Tsuneonella mangrovi: one gene and its partner. The protein of the gene in region 1 interacts with the protein of each later gene in a pairwise test. Links are inferred from orthologs where the notes say so. Each region holds a gene or a part of one and is shown in the gene's direction. Other genes may lie near its edges. The genes, in order: CJO11_RS04845 and dnaA.

Region 1 (6,403 bases):
ACAGCTCGGCATCGAGGCTGAAGCGTTCGCTTTCAGCCATAAGCTCGCCCAGCTCGTAGATCATGCCCTGCCCGTCCCAAGCGAGGTCGGTGGTGCTCTCTCCATGCCCCGACGCGGAATAGATATAGGCTGCGACTGCACGGCTCGATTGCGCGCTGGCAAGCATATGCCGTTCGTCGGATTTGCCGATGGTGATGTTCGAGGCGGAAAGGTTCGCCAAAATTGTTGCCCCAGCCATCGCCGCGAATGTCGACGGCGGGATCGGAGACCAGAAATCCTCGCAAATCTCCAATCCCAGCTTGAAGACGGGCAAGTCGCTGGCGGCAAAGATCAGGTCGGTCCCGAATGGCACACTCTGCCCGTTCACCACGATCTCGAGCCCGCTGATCGAGCGGCCGTTGGCGAACCAGCGCTTTTCGTAATATTCACGGTAGTTCGGCAGGTAGCTCTTAGGAACCACGCCCAGCAACCGCCCGCGATGGATCGCGAGGGCGCAATTGTAGAGCCGCCCGTTGTGGCGCAGCGGCGCGCCGATCACCAGCAGCGATCGAAAATCGCGGCTCGCAAGAACAATCTCGCCAACTGCCATCTCGACCGCGTCGTGCAACGCTGCCTGCAGGTGCAGGTCGTCGATCGCGTAGGACGAGACGCACAGCTCGGGATACACCACCAGGTCGACATGGGCGGCATGGGCACGGCGCGCTTCCTCCAGGATTGCGTCGCGATTGAAGGCGACATCGGCGGTGCGCACCTTGGGCGTCGAAGCGGCGACGCGCACCAGGCCGTGTGCGTGGATCGAGTAGAACGGGTGCGCTTCGCCCTTGGTTGCAGGTCCGCCTTTGTGAATACTCCTCTGATTTCTCGCCGGCACCAGCCAATCGGCCGGATCGGCGATGCCCAGCTCTGCAAGCCGACGTTGGATTGCCGCGCGCGGGATCTTGCCCTTGGTTTCCCAGCCATATACGGTGCGGCTGGGCCACGGCTTCGGCAAGCCGAACAAGCGCCCGAATTCCCCCGCAGTGAGCGGAGGATCGCGATTCTCGCGCCATTCGCGCAATTTCCGTCCGGCTTCGTGCATTACGTTTTAGTATCCTTTTTGGATACTCATGGCAAGGCGATTGCCGATGAAAATCGCACAAGACAAGTTGCGCTTCTAGGTAACGAAGCAGGAAGCGTGGCTCGAATGGTTGCGTTTGCGAACCCTTCGCCCCACCTCCCCTGCAACCAGTGATCAAGGAGAAGTGCGTTGGCCGAAGCCACTTATACCCCGCCCAAGGTCTGGACCCCGGAGGGCGCGAACAGCGGCCGCTTCGAAGGGGTAAATCGCCCGACCGCAGGACCCCGGTTCGAACGGGAGCTCCCGGTCGGCGAGCATCCGTTCCAGCTCTATTCGGTCGGCACCCCAAACGGGCAGAAGGTCACCATCATGTTCGAGGAGCTGCTCGAGGCGGGACATCCGGGCGCGGAATACGATGCGTGGATGATAAAGATCATGGAGCAGGACCAGTTCGGGTCCGGCTTCACGGCGCTCAACCCGAACAGCAAGATCCCCGCGCTGGAGGATCGTAGTGGGGCGACGCCGTTCCGGGTGTTCGAGAGCGGAGCGATCCTGCTGCACCTGGCGGAAAAGTTCGACTTCCTGCTTCCGCGCGAGAATCCGGCCCGTGCGGAAGTTCTCAGCTGGCTGATGTGGCAGATGGGAACGGCCCCGTTCATTGGCGGCGGGTTCGGGCACTTCTATGCCTACGCGCCCGAGAAGTACGAATACGCGATCAACCGCTACACGATGGAGACCAAGCGCATCCTCGCGGTTGCTGACCTGCGGCTTGCCGAGACCCGCTTCCTTGCAGGAGACAAATACACGATCGCGGACGTCGCCAGCTACCCGTGGCTCGGCATCCTCTCGCGCGGCGAGGCCTACAACGATTCGGGCACCTTCCTGTCGGTTCACGAATACAAGAACCTTGCTCGCTGGGTCGACGAGATCGATGCACGCCCGGCGGTGCGGCGCGGCAGGCTCGTCAACCGCGCGGTTATGCCCGAACGCCACTCTGCCGCCGACTTCGATGCACTCGACCCGGAAGTTCTGGCAGTCAAACCCCGAAAGAGCTGATCGCGGGCGCCTGCCGCCTCAGTCGAGGCTTCCCGGCCCGAATGCGTGCGGCAGCAGCGCGCTCAGCCGAACAGTGCGCACCTCATCCGGCGCGACGCACAGCACTTCCGGATCGGTCCCACCGAGCTGGGCGAGCTCGTTGAGCACCTGGCGGCAACGCCCACATGGCGTGATCGGCGCACCCCCTCCACGTTCGTGAGGCCCGACGACCACAACCTTGACCAGGCCGCCGCGCACCCCGCCGTCCATTGCCTTGGCAACCGCGACGGTTTCCGCACACAGCGCAAGGCCATAGCTGGCGTTCTCGATGTTGGTCCCGGTCACCACCGAGCCGTCGGCAAACAGCAGCGCCGACCCCACCGCGTATTGCGAATACGGTGAATACGAACTTTCGGCAGCGGCACGCGCGGCGTTGATCAGGTCTGCGTCGGTCATCGCTCCTCCCTACCCCAATTGCTCACGGCTGCACCACTACCCAGCGAATCGGTTCGCCCGCAGCGGGGGTTTCGAGGCGCCCGTTTGCCGTCCACAGCAGCCAGGGACGCCCGGCGTATGTCGGCTGGAACCGCGTGCCGACGACCCACAGGCTGCGATCGAGCCTTCCGGCGAGGTGATAGCGATCCTCGAATCTGCGCGAGACTTTGAGGATCGCGCGCTTGCCGGCGTGCGCTTCGATCTGGTTGATGAGCGTCATCAGTTCGCTCTCGACTGCCGCATCGCGCACCTTCTTAGGGCACTTGTCGGCCGTGCGGTCGAGCGCAATCACCGGCGGCAGCAGCCGCGGTTCGCGCGGAACGATCGTGACGAAGTTGGCCGATTGCGGATCGGCAGTCAGGCACGGGTCGAAATCGTGCACCGCCCCGACCTTGAGTCCGGCAGCCTGTGCAGCATCGATGTTGGAAGCAAACCTGGCGTCGGTCCGGTTCGCGCCGCTGCTGGCGTCGAGATAAACGAATTCGGCTCCCAGCGCCCGCAAGGTGCGGAACTTTACCGCGCCGTCCGACGCACCGATCTCTGCGCCCTGCTCCGGATAGTCGGCGGTCGACGGAGTCCAGTGGAGCAACTGCCACCACAACCAGCCAGCCCCGATCAGCCCGGCAAGCAGCACTGCCCCGGCAAGGCGTCCACGCCAGCCAAAGCCTTTCTTCCTGCGTGCCACGATTCGCGATCCCTGTTCTTGCTCAGCCCTTGATATGGAGCACGCAGATCAGCGTGAACAGCCTCCGCGCGGTCGCATGGTCGGTCTCGACCTTGCCCTCCAGCCGTTCGATCAACAGCTCTGCGGCATCGTTGTGGATCGCCCGGCGCGCCATGTCGATGGTCTCGATTTCCTGCGCGGTCGCCTTGCGGATTGCCTGGTAATAACTGTCGCAGATCGCGAAATACTCGCGGATCGGGCGGCGAAACCGTGCAAGGCCGAGCACCAGCGTCTCGAGCGGCTCGCCAGCTTCCGTTGCGATCGCCATCGCCAGCCTCCCGTCGGGCACCGACAGTGCCAGGTTGTATGGCCCGTCGTGCCCCGCCTCCACCGAACGGATGGGCTTGAACGCGTTTTCCTCGATCAGGTCGTAGATCGCGACCCGCCGTTCCTGCTCGACATCGGCGTTGCGCCACAGGATCGTGTCCTCGTCGAGCGAGATGTGGGCGATACGCCAGGAGGGCTTGAATTCGGACATTGTCGCAGCCCAGCCTTTCGCAGACCTGCACAGGCTGCGGCAAGGCCTAACCGCGTTCATCCCCGCTATCCACAGACGTGAACACCCGGCTCGGACGGCACCACACTTGCCAAGACTCAACGGGCGTGCGCAATAGACCGACATGCCCGACCAGAACCTGCTCACGCGCCCAGACCACACCGCCGCCACCAGCCCGGCGATTCGCGCGTTGCCTGCCAATATCGAGGCCGAGGCGGCCTTTCTCGGGGCAATCCTGATCGACAACCGCGTGCTGGAAGAGCTGGCGACCCCGCTCCACGCATCCCATTTCTTCGAACCCGTCCACCAGCGCGTGTTCGAACGTATCGTCGCGCTGCTCGATCGCAATGCAGTGGTCACGCCGGTGACGCTCAAGCCCTATTTCGAGGCCGACGAAGCGCTCAAGGAACTCGGCGGGATCACCTATCTCGCGCGCCTGACCGCCGACGGGCAGGGGCTGCTCGCCCCGCGCGAACTGGCCGAACAGATCTACGACCTCGCGTTGCTGCGCGAACTGGTGACGGTCGGTCGCAACCTCGTGGAAGGCGCGCTCGATACCAGCGAATCGGTCGCTCCGCTCGAGCAGATCGAGAACGCGGAGGCCGCGCTGTTCCAGGTGGCCGAAGGCGCATCGAGCCAGAACGAGGCATCAAGCTTTGGCCAGGCGACCACCAAGGCGCTGGGGCAGATCGAAAAGGCGATCAGCTCGGGCGGCCACATCGCCGGCAAGACCACCGGCTTTACCTCGATCAACGACAAGATCGGCGGCCTGCACGATTCCGACCTGGTGATCCTCGCCGGGCGCCCGGGCATGGGCAAGACCTCGCTGGCAACCAACATCGCGTTCAACTGCGCCAGCCGCCTGCTGCGCGACCGGTCGGACGGGATAGACGAGAAGGCCTCGGTCGGCGCGGGCGTCGCCTTTTTCAGCCTCGAAATGAGCGCAGACCAGCTCGCTACCCGCATCCTTGCAGAAGTCGCGGAGATTTCCAGCGAAGCGCTGCGCATGGGCAAGCTGAGCCGCGACGAGTTCCAGCAACTCAGCTTCGCCAGCCAGAAGCTCGCCGACCTGCCGCTCTACATCGACGACACCCCGGCGCTGTCGATCGCCGCGCTGCGCACCCGCGCCCGCCGCTTGAAGCGACGCCACGACATCGGTCTGATCGTGGTCGACTACCTGCAATTGCTGCAAGGATCGGGTCGCGCAAACGACAACCGGGTGAACGAGATTTCGGAAATCAGCCGCGGCCTCAAGACGCTGGCGAAAGAGCTCGAGGTACCTGTGGTAGCGCTGTCGCAGCTCAGCCGCGCGGTCGAACAGCGCGACGACAAGCGCCCGATGCTGTCCGACCTGCGCGAATCCGGCTCGATCGAGCAGGACGCTGACATGGTATGGTTCGTCTTCCGCGAGGACTATTACATCGCCGCGAAAGAACCCAAGGTCCCGCAGGCCGAAGACGATGCCAGCGTCCACGATGCCCACGCATCATGGGCAAGCGAAATGGAACGGGTGCACGGGATTGCCGAACTGATCGTCGCCAAGCAACGTCACGGCGCGACCGGCAAGGTCCGCCTGAAGTTCGAGGCGAAGTATACCAAGTTCTCCGACCTTGCGCAGGACGATCGGCGCTACGGCTACGACTGATCGGTATTTGCCCTGCTATTCCCCCAGGTCGAGCCGCCGGGTAACCGTGTAATCGACTACGGTCACGAGGAACCACGCCAGCCACCAGCGCACGCGGCTGAACACATTGGCCCGGCGTTTATGGAGCGATGGCGTGATTTCTTCCGAACCGGAGCGGTGGAATGCGATATGCTCGCGCATCCGCTCGGCCAGGGCGGGATCCTCGATCCGCAGCATGATCTCGAGATTGAGATAGAGACTGCGCATGTCGAAATTGGCACTCCCGACATAGGTCACATCGCCGACCACGATCAGCTTTTCGTGCAGCTTGCACGCTGTGAATTCCCAGATCCGCGCGCGCCGCTTGAGCAGGTAGTTGTAGAGCGATCTGGCTGCACCGATGGTCGCGCCGTTGTCGCTCTTGCCGGCCAGCACCAGTCGCACTTCGCCGCGACGGGCGACGTGCCCGATCCGCCGCATCAGCCAGTAAGGCGGCGAGAAATAGGCCATCACCATGTCGAGACGATCCGCTTCAACCATGTCGCGCGCGACATGGCGGGCCCAGGTGGACAGCATGCGCGTGGGTCCACCGATCACCACGCTGACCGCGCCGGACCCGGGCTGCCACTCACGCACCATGCGACGGATGGCGAGCCAGTTTCCGCTCGGGCTGGCGACCCATTTTTTCAGCTCGCCGAACCAGCGCGAAAGGTCGGCGACGACCGGGCCGCGCACAGTCACTCCAAGGTCGTTCCACCCGTCATCGGCGGCCGACGCGAAATAGTCGTCTTCGATATTGAACCCGCCGAGCATGGCTTCCCGCCCGTCGGCGATTGCGATCTTCTGGTGGTTGCGGATAAGGTAGCGCTGGCCCCATCGCGGCGAAAACTCGAAGAACCGCCCACCTGCCTCCACCAGTGGTGCGAAGAAGCGCGGGCCGGCGTCCGCGCCGAATCCGTCGACGATCAGCTG
Region 2 (6,358 bases), 330 kb from region 1 along the record:
GTTCGACCTTGCGCGACTACGCCAGGCCCGATGGCGAGCTGGGGTATTTCGCGACCCGCTTTGCGGTCTACGGACGCGAGGATCAGCCTTGCCTTCAGGGCGATGGCGGCAAGATCCGTCGGGTCGTGCAGGGCGGGCGCAGCTCATGGTTCTGCCCGCGCTGCCAACGATAGCGGCGAGATGGCTAGCCGATGCTTGACGATTCGCCCCCTTCCCGCTAGGGGCGCCGCTTTCCGGCGGATACCCGCCGTTAGCAACATTCGACACACAGGTTTTCGGCCGCTTGCCTGACGGGCGGCCAGCAGTAAGGACAGACATGGCCAACACGCCGCAAGCCAAGAAGCGCATCCGCCGCAACGACCGTCGCGCGGAAGTCAACACCGCCCGCATGAGCCGCATCCGCAGCTTCATCAAGAAGGTCGAAACCGCAATTGCCGGTGGTGACAAGACGGCCGCTGCCGAGGCACTCAAGGAAGCGCAGCCGGAATTGATGCGCGGCGTTGCTCGCGGCGTGGTCCACAAGAACACGGCTGCCCGCAAGATGAGCCGGCTCAGCAAGCGAGTCGCTTCGCTCTGAGTCGCGAGTCGCCCCATCTCGGGGCCGCTTGATCATCATCCGAACACGATAACGCCGGTGCAATTGCGCCGGCGTTTTTGTTGCACCTGCGAGAGCAACTGTAACCGAACTGCAAAAAACCTAGGGATTCTGCCGATTCGCAAGCCTTGCACTGCAACGTAGTTATTTTTCAATGCTTTATATGCAATTGCTGGGGTTTCGGCGAGTCAACAGGTTTTATTTCATTTTTTTTGCACCCTGCCCCTTGCAAGCCGCGCCGCGCTGTTCAATTGAATGCCCGGTCAGCAGCAGGACAGCGCTGATTCTAACATCACTGGACACGACGTTTGAGCCTTAACCGGGGGGTTTTGAGGCACGCCGAAGTTTTGTCCAGCGACGGGGCAAACAGACAGGATCGGCGAATGCCGGATTTCGGGGACGGGGACTGGCATCGATGACTGATATGAACAGCGGCGTGGGGTCGACGCGGCGCAAGGGCGGTGAGGGCAATATGGAAGATCTGGAGGCAGTAAACCTGGCAGCCGATTGGGCAGACATCAGCCAGGGCCTCCGAAAAGATCTTGGCCACCAGCTTCACAGCCAGTGGATCAAGCCGATCCAGGTCGGCGGGATCGACAAGGACAGCGGCACACTCAATCTCTACCTGCCGACCGAGTTTTCTGCCAACTGGGTCAACGACCGGTTCCACGACCGGCTGAGCCTGGCGTGGAAGATCGCGCGCGGTGAAGTCCGCCACGTCAAGATCATGGTCCACCCTGGCCGCCGCAAGCTGCCCGAACTCAATTTCGGCAATGGCCGCGCGGCGAACGATGGCGGCGACACCAGCATGATCGCGGTTTCGGCCAGCTCGATCGGCGATCGCGGGTTCACTTCGTCGGTCGGTCTGGATCCATCGCTGACCTTTGCCGCATTCATCACCGGCGAAGCCAACGTGCTGGCCTGCAACGCCGCGCAGCGGATGGCCGCAACCGAACAACCGCAGTTTTCGCCGCTCTACCTCAAGGCCGCAACCGGCCAGGGCAAGACCCACCTGCTCCACGCGATCGGTCACGCGTATCTTTCGGCCCACCCCCGCGCGCGGATTTTCTACTGCAGCGCAGAGCGGTTCATGGTCGAATTCGTCCAGGCGCTGAAATCGAACCAGACGATCGAATTCAAGGCGCGCCTGCGCAGCTTCGACTTGCTGCTGGTCGACGACATCCAGTTCATCATCGGAAAGGCGAGCGCACAAGAAGAGCTGCTCTACACGATCGATGCGCTGCTGGCCGAAGGCAAGCGGCTGGTGTTTGCCGCCGACCGCGCGCCTCAGGCGCTCGACGGGGTCGAGCCGCGTCTGCTCAGCCGCCTGTCGATGGGCCTCGTTGCCGATATCCAAGCGGCCGACATGGAGCTGCGCCGCAAGATCCTCGAATCGAAGCTCACCCGCTTCGCACCGCTCGACGTTCCCGCCGATGTGATCGACTTTCTCGCCCGCACGATCACCCGCAATGTGCGCGAGTTGGTCGGCGGCCTCAACAAGCTGATCGCCTACGCCCAGCTGACCGGGCAAGAGGTCTCGCTCCAGCTCGCCGAAGAGCAGCTGACCGATATCCTTTCGGCCAACCGCCGCCGGATCACGATCGACGAGATCCAGCGCACGGTGTGCCAGTTCTACCGTATCGACCGTGCCGAGATGGCCAGCAAGCGCCGCGCGCGCGCCGTTGTTCGCCCGCGCCAGGTGGCAATGTACCTCTCGAAGGTGCTTACGCCCCGCTCCTACCCTGAAATCGGGCGTAAGTTCGGCGGGCGCGACCATTCGACGGTAATCCACGCGGTGCGGCTGATCGAGGACCTGCGCCAGCGCGATGCCGACATGGACGGCGACGTGCGCAGCCTGCTGCGACAGCTGGAAAGCTGAGCGCATTGCGCTATGGGGGCTTCATGTCCCCGTCAGACCATTTCCACGCGCTCCCCGTCAATCTCCCGGCAACGTTCTGGCAAGCTGCCAAGCGCGGCGTCCGCTGCCGCTGCCCGCGTTGCGGCGGCGGCGAGCTGTTCGGCAAGTGGCTCAAGCCGGTCGAGCGCTGCCGCACCTGCGGTCAGGACTGGACCCATGCACGGGCGGACGATGTCCCGGCGTACATCTCGATCCTGCTCACCGGCCACCTGCTCGCCCCGCTGATCATCTTCCTGTTCGCGGACCTCGACCTGTCGCTGTGGGCGGCGGCGGCGATCATCTTCCCGCTCGCGACCGGAATGGTGATCGGCGGGCTGCAGCCGATCAAGGGCGCAGTGATCGCGTTGCAATGGTGGCTGGGGATGTTCGGTTTCAAGCGTGAGCGCCCCGCCGAGGCCACGCCTGCCCTCCCCGATACCCAATGAGTATTTCGCCCGAACGCCTGCCGCGGTTCGCACGCCATATCGTGCTGCCGCAAATCGGCGGCGCGGGGCAGGTCGCGCTGGCGCAGGCGCATGTCATGCTCGTAGGCCTCGGCGGGATCGGCAGCCCGGCGCTGCAATACCTCGCCGGAGCCGGCATCGGGAAGTTGGCGCTGGTTGACGACGACACCGTCGACGCCAGCAACCTCCAACGCCAGACGATCTATTCGGAGCGCGACATCGGCCACGGCAAAGCCGTTTCCGCGCGCCGCTGGCTGGCCAATTTCGATCCGAAGATCGCGGTTGAACTCGACGATCGCCGGATCGATGCCGCGCGCGCACCGCAGATCGTGGCAGGGGCCGATCTCGTGCTCGACGGAACCGACAACTTTGCCACCCGCCTCGCAGTATCGGATGCGTGCGTTGCAGCGGGCGTTCCGCTGCTCAGCGCCGCTGTCGGGCGGTTCCAGGGCCAGGTCGGTGCGTTCGCGGGGCACCTGGCGGACCATGCCTGTTACCGCTGCTTTGTCGGCGACGCGTTCGACGCGGAAGACTGCGACACCTGCGCCGACGAGGGGATGCTGGGCGCGATGGCCGGATGGGTCGGCACGTTTGCGGCGATGCAGGCGGTGCGCATCCTCCTCGCCCCGACCGGCGGGATTGGCGATCCGCAGTGGGGCAAATTGCACCTGCTCGACGGACTTCAACCGGGCATGCGGACGATGACTGTGCCCAAGGATCCGCAGTGCAAGGGCTGCCATAGCGCCTAGGCCGGGCGACGAATTCGTTTGCCGCTCCTGGGATTTAGTGCTTCGGTCCCGACAGGGGGCATCGACTGATGGAACAATCCCGGCCATTCGGCATCTGGACTGCGACCGCTGTCGTAGTCGGCACCATGATCGGCGCGGGGATATTCGTGCTTCCCGCAGCCCTCGCGCCTTACGGCACCACCGGCACGGTGAGCTGGATCATCGCCGGGGCGGGCGCCATCACGATAGCACTGGTCATATCCGCGTTCGCCGCCAGTCGGCCCGATGAACCGAGCACTCTCGCGATTTGCGGAGATATCCTTGGACTGATGCCTGCCCGGCTGATCGCCTGGGCCTATTGGACATCGGTTTGGACCAGCATGTCTATCGTCGCCATCACGGGCGCGGCATACCTGCTGCACCTTTTTCCCGCCGCCCCGCAGGGCACGTGGGCTAACGCGATCCTCGCCACTGCAATCATCGCGATCGTTTCAGCTGCAAACCTGCGCGGGGCAGGCACAGCCGGGAACCTGCAGGTTGTAACAACCCTGCTCAAGGTCATACCGCTTGCGGTCGTGATAGGCGTTGCAGCGTGGCTGGGAACCTCGTCGCCGCAAACCTTCTCTGCAACCCACGTCCCGTCCTTTTCGCTGGCTCTTCTGACCCCAACCCTTGCGATCACGTTCTACGCAATGGTGGGCTTCGAGACCGCCGGCCTGGTGGCAGAGCGGGTTCGCGATCCCGCGCGCAATGTCGCGCGCGCAACGGTAATTGGCGTATTGGCGGTGCTTGCAATCTATTGGGTCGTCAGCACCACCATCGTATATGCAGTTCCGACGACAGAACTACAGCACAGCAACGCCCCCATCGCAGACTTTGTTGCCAAGTTCGTTGGCACCGGTGCCGGCGACGCAGTCGCGCTGTTCGCGGCCATTTCCGCCATAGGCTGCCTCAACGGTATGGTGTTGGTAACCGGCGAAATTCCGCTTGGCCTTGCAAGGGACGGGCAAATACCCGGCTGGATGGCACCTACCAATTCACGCGATGTCGCTGACCGGCCTTTGCTGTTGGGCAGCATTCTCTCGATCGCGCTCATCCTCGGCAGCGTGACGGGCCTTGGCGAACGGGTACTGGATTTCATGCTGCGCCTGACAAATGCGTCGGCAATCGTGTTCTATGGCGGAATTTGCATCGCCGCAATCGCGGCCCGTTCGAAGCCCGTCCACGCCTTCATCGGTTTGGGTTTCTGCGTCTGGATGCTCTACGGAACCGGCTGGCAGGCTGGCGGGCTTGGGATGCTGCTGATGGCCGTTGCAGTTCCTTTGCACTTCCTGATCGGCGGACGCACGACGGCGCGCGGGACCGCGCCGGCCTAGGCCGCGTGGACAAACTCCGCACGAGCCACGGTTCGAGACCCATTTGGCTGCTTGCGAGGCGCAAAACCGAAGTCAGAGTGGGCCTCTTGCAAGGTTTTGCAACGAAGCAGGCGGCCAAATGGGCCGAACCCCGCAGGGGCCGGGCCGAAAAGCGCCATTTCTGCGTCGTTCTTCCTCGAATATGCCAGCATATCCTTCGTCCTCACTCCTTGAACTGACGCTTTTCGACTCCGGCCGTGACCGTGAGGAATTTGTCCACGCGGCCTAACCCGCCAATACTTCCTCGACCCACGCCGGCACGACTTCGCTCGCCGAGCCAAGCCGCGTCTCGTCGAACCAGCTGCTGCCCTGGCTGCGCTCGAGGTTGAGTTCGAGCGTCTGCGCACCAAGGCTCCTGGCATCGCGCACGAAGCCCGCCGCGGGATAGACCGCCCCGCTGGTGCCGATCGACACGAACAGGTGCGCGGTGCGCATCGCCGCGTAGATCTCCTCCATCCGGTAAGGCATCTCGCCGAACCACACGACGTCGGGCCTAAGCGCGCGCGCACCGCAGCGCGGGCATGGCGGGCGGTCGGCAAGCGGACCGGTCCAGCGGCTGCGCTCGTCGCAATAGGTGCACCACGCATTGAGGTGTTCGCCGTGCATGTGCAGCACCCGGCTGGCGCCGGCCCTCTCATGCAAGTCGTCGACGTTCTGCGTCACGATCAGCAGGTCGCCATTCCACGCACGATCGAGCCGAGCGAGCGCATCGTGCGCCGGGTTGGGCAGCTTCTCCTGGATCGCCGCGCGACGCATGTCGTAGAACCGCAGCACGAGGTTGGGATCGCGCTCGAACGCCTCGGGCGTCGCGACATCCTCGACCCGGTGCTGCTCCCACAGGCCCCCGCCGCCGCGAAAGGTGTCTATTCCGCTTTCTGCACTGATCCCGGCACCGGTCAGGATCACGATATTGCGAATGTCTGGCATGGCTCGATCCTAGGCCGCGTGGACAGATTCCGCACGAACCACGGTTCGAGACCCATTTGGCTGCTTGAGAGGCGTAAGACCGAAGTCAGAGTGGGCCTCTGGCGAGGTTTTGCAACGAAACAGGCGGCCAAATGGGCCGAACCCCGTAGGGGCCGGGCCGAAAAGCGCCAATTCTGCGTCGTTCGTCCTCGAATATGCCAGCATGTCCTTTGTCCTCACTCCTGGAATTGACGCTTTTCGCCTCCGGCCGTGACCGTGAGGAATCTGTCCACGCGGCCTAGCCCATGCAAGCGGTCCGGCAAAAGAGCGTGTTCCACCTTGGTCTCAATTCT

Evidence for each region.
Region 2: the proteins of CJO11_RS04845 (region 1) and dnaA interact in binary tests that used the Escherichia coli proteins (3 or more experiments, as listed by UniProt). The link is inferred for Tsuneonella mangrovi from one-to-one orthologs.

What each region holds. Positions count from the first base shown.
Region 1 is NZ_CP022889.1:961,336-967,738, forward strand. What follows is about bases 3,260-6,191. They hold CJO11_RS04845 (replicative DNA helicase), read left to right. Parts: upstream 3,260-3,931; coding sequence 3,932-5,452; downstream 5,453-6,191. Other genes in these bases: CJO11_RS04835 (glycoside hydrolase family 25 protein), read right to left, coding at 3,260-3,272; CJO11_RS04840 (UPF0262 family protein), read right to left, coding at 3,295-3,789; CJO11_RS04850 (phospholipase D-like domain-containing protein), read right to left, coding at 5,468-6,191. Also shown: CJO11_RS04820 (NAD(+) synthase), read right to left, coding at 1-1,078; yghU (glutathione-dependent disulfide-bond oxidoreductase), read left to right, coding at 1,247-2,113; CJO11_RS04830 (cytidine deaminase), read right to left, coding at 2,132-2,548; more of CJO11_RS04835, read right to left, coding at 2,571-3,259; more of CJO11_RS04850, read right to left, coding at 6,192-6,403. UniProt on the Escherichia coli protein: The main replicative DNA helicase, it participates in initiation and elongation during chromosome replication. Travels ahead of the DNA replisome, separating dsDNA into templates for DNA synthesis.
Region 2 is NZ_CP022889.1:635,776-642,133, forward strand. The notes cover bases 356-3,242. They hold dnaA (chromosomal replication initiator protein DnaA), read left to right. Parts: upstream 356-1,010; coding sequence 1,011-2,474; downstream 2,475-3,242. Other genes in these bases: rpsT (30S ribosomal protein S20), read left to right, coding at 356-577; CJO11_RS03070 (DUF983 domain-containing protein), read left to right, coding at 2,498-2,938; CJO11_RS03075 (HesA/MoeB/ThiF family protein), read left to right, coding at 2,935-3,242. Also shown: mutM (bifunctional DNA-formamidopyrimidine glycosylase/DNA-(apurinic or apyrimidinic site) lyase), read left to right, coding at 1-173; more of rpsT, read left to right, coding at 317-355; more of CJO11_RS03075, read left to right, coding at 3,243-3,705; CJO11_RS03080 (APC family permease), read left to right, coding at 3,774-5,060; CJO11_RS03085 (NAD-dependent deacylase), read right to left, coding at 5,325-6,026. UniProt on the Escherichia coli protein: Plays an essential in the initiation and regulation of chromosomal replication. Binds in an ATP-dependent fashion to the origin of replication (oriC) to initiate formation of the DNA replication initiation complex once per cell cycle.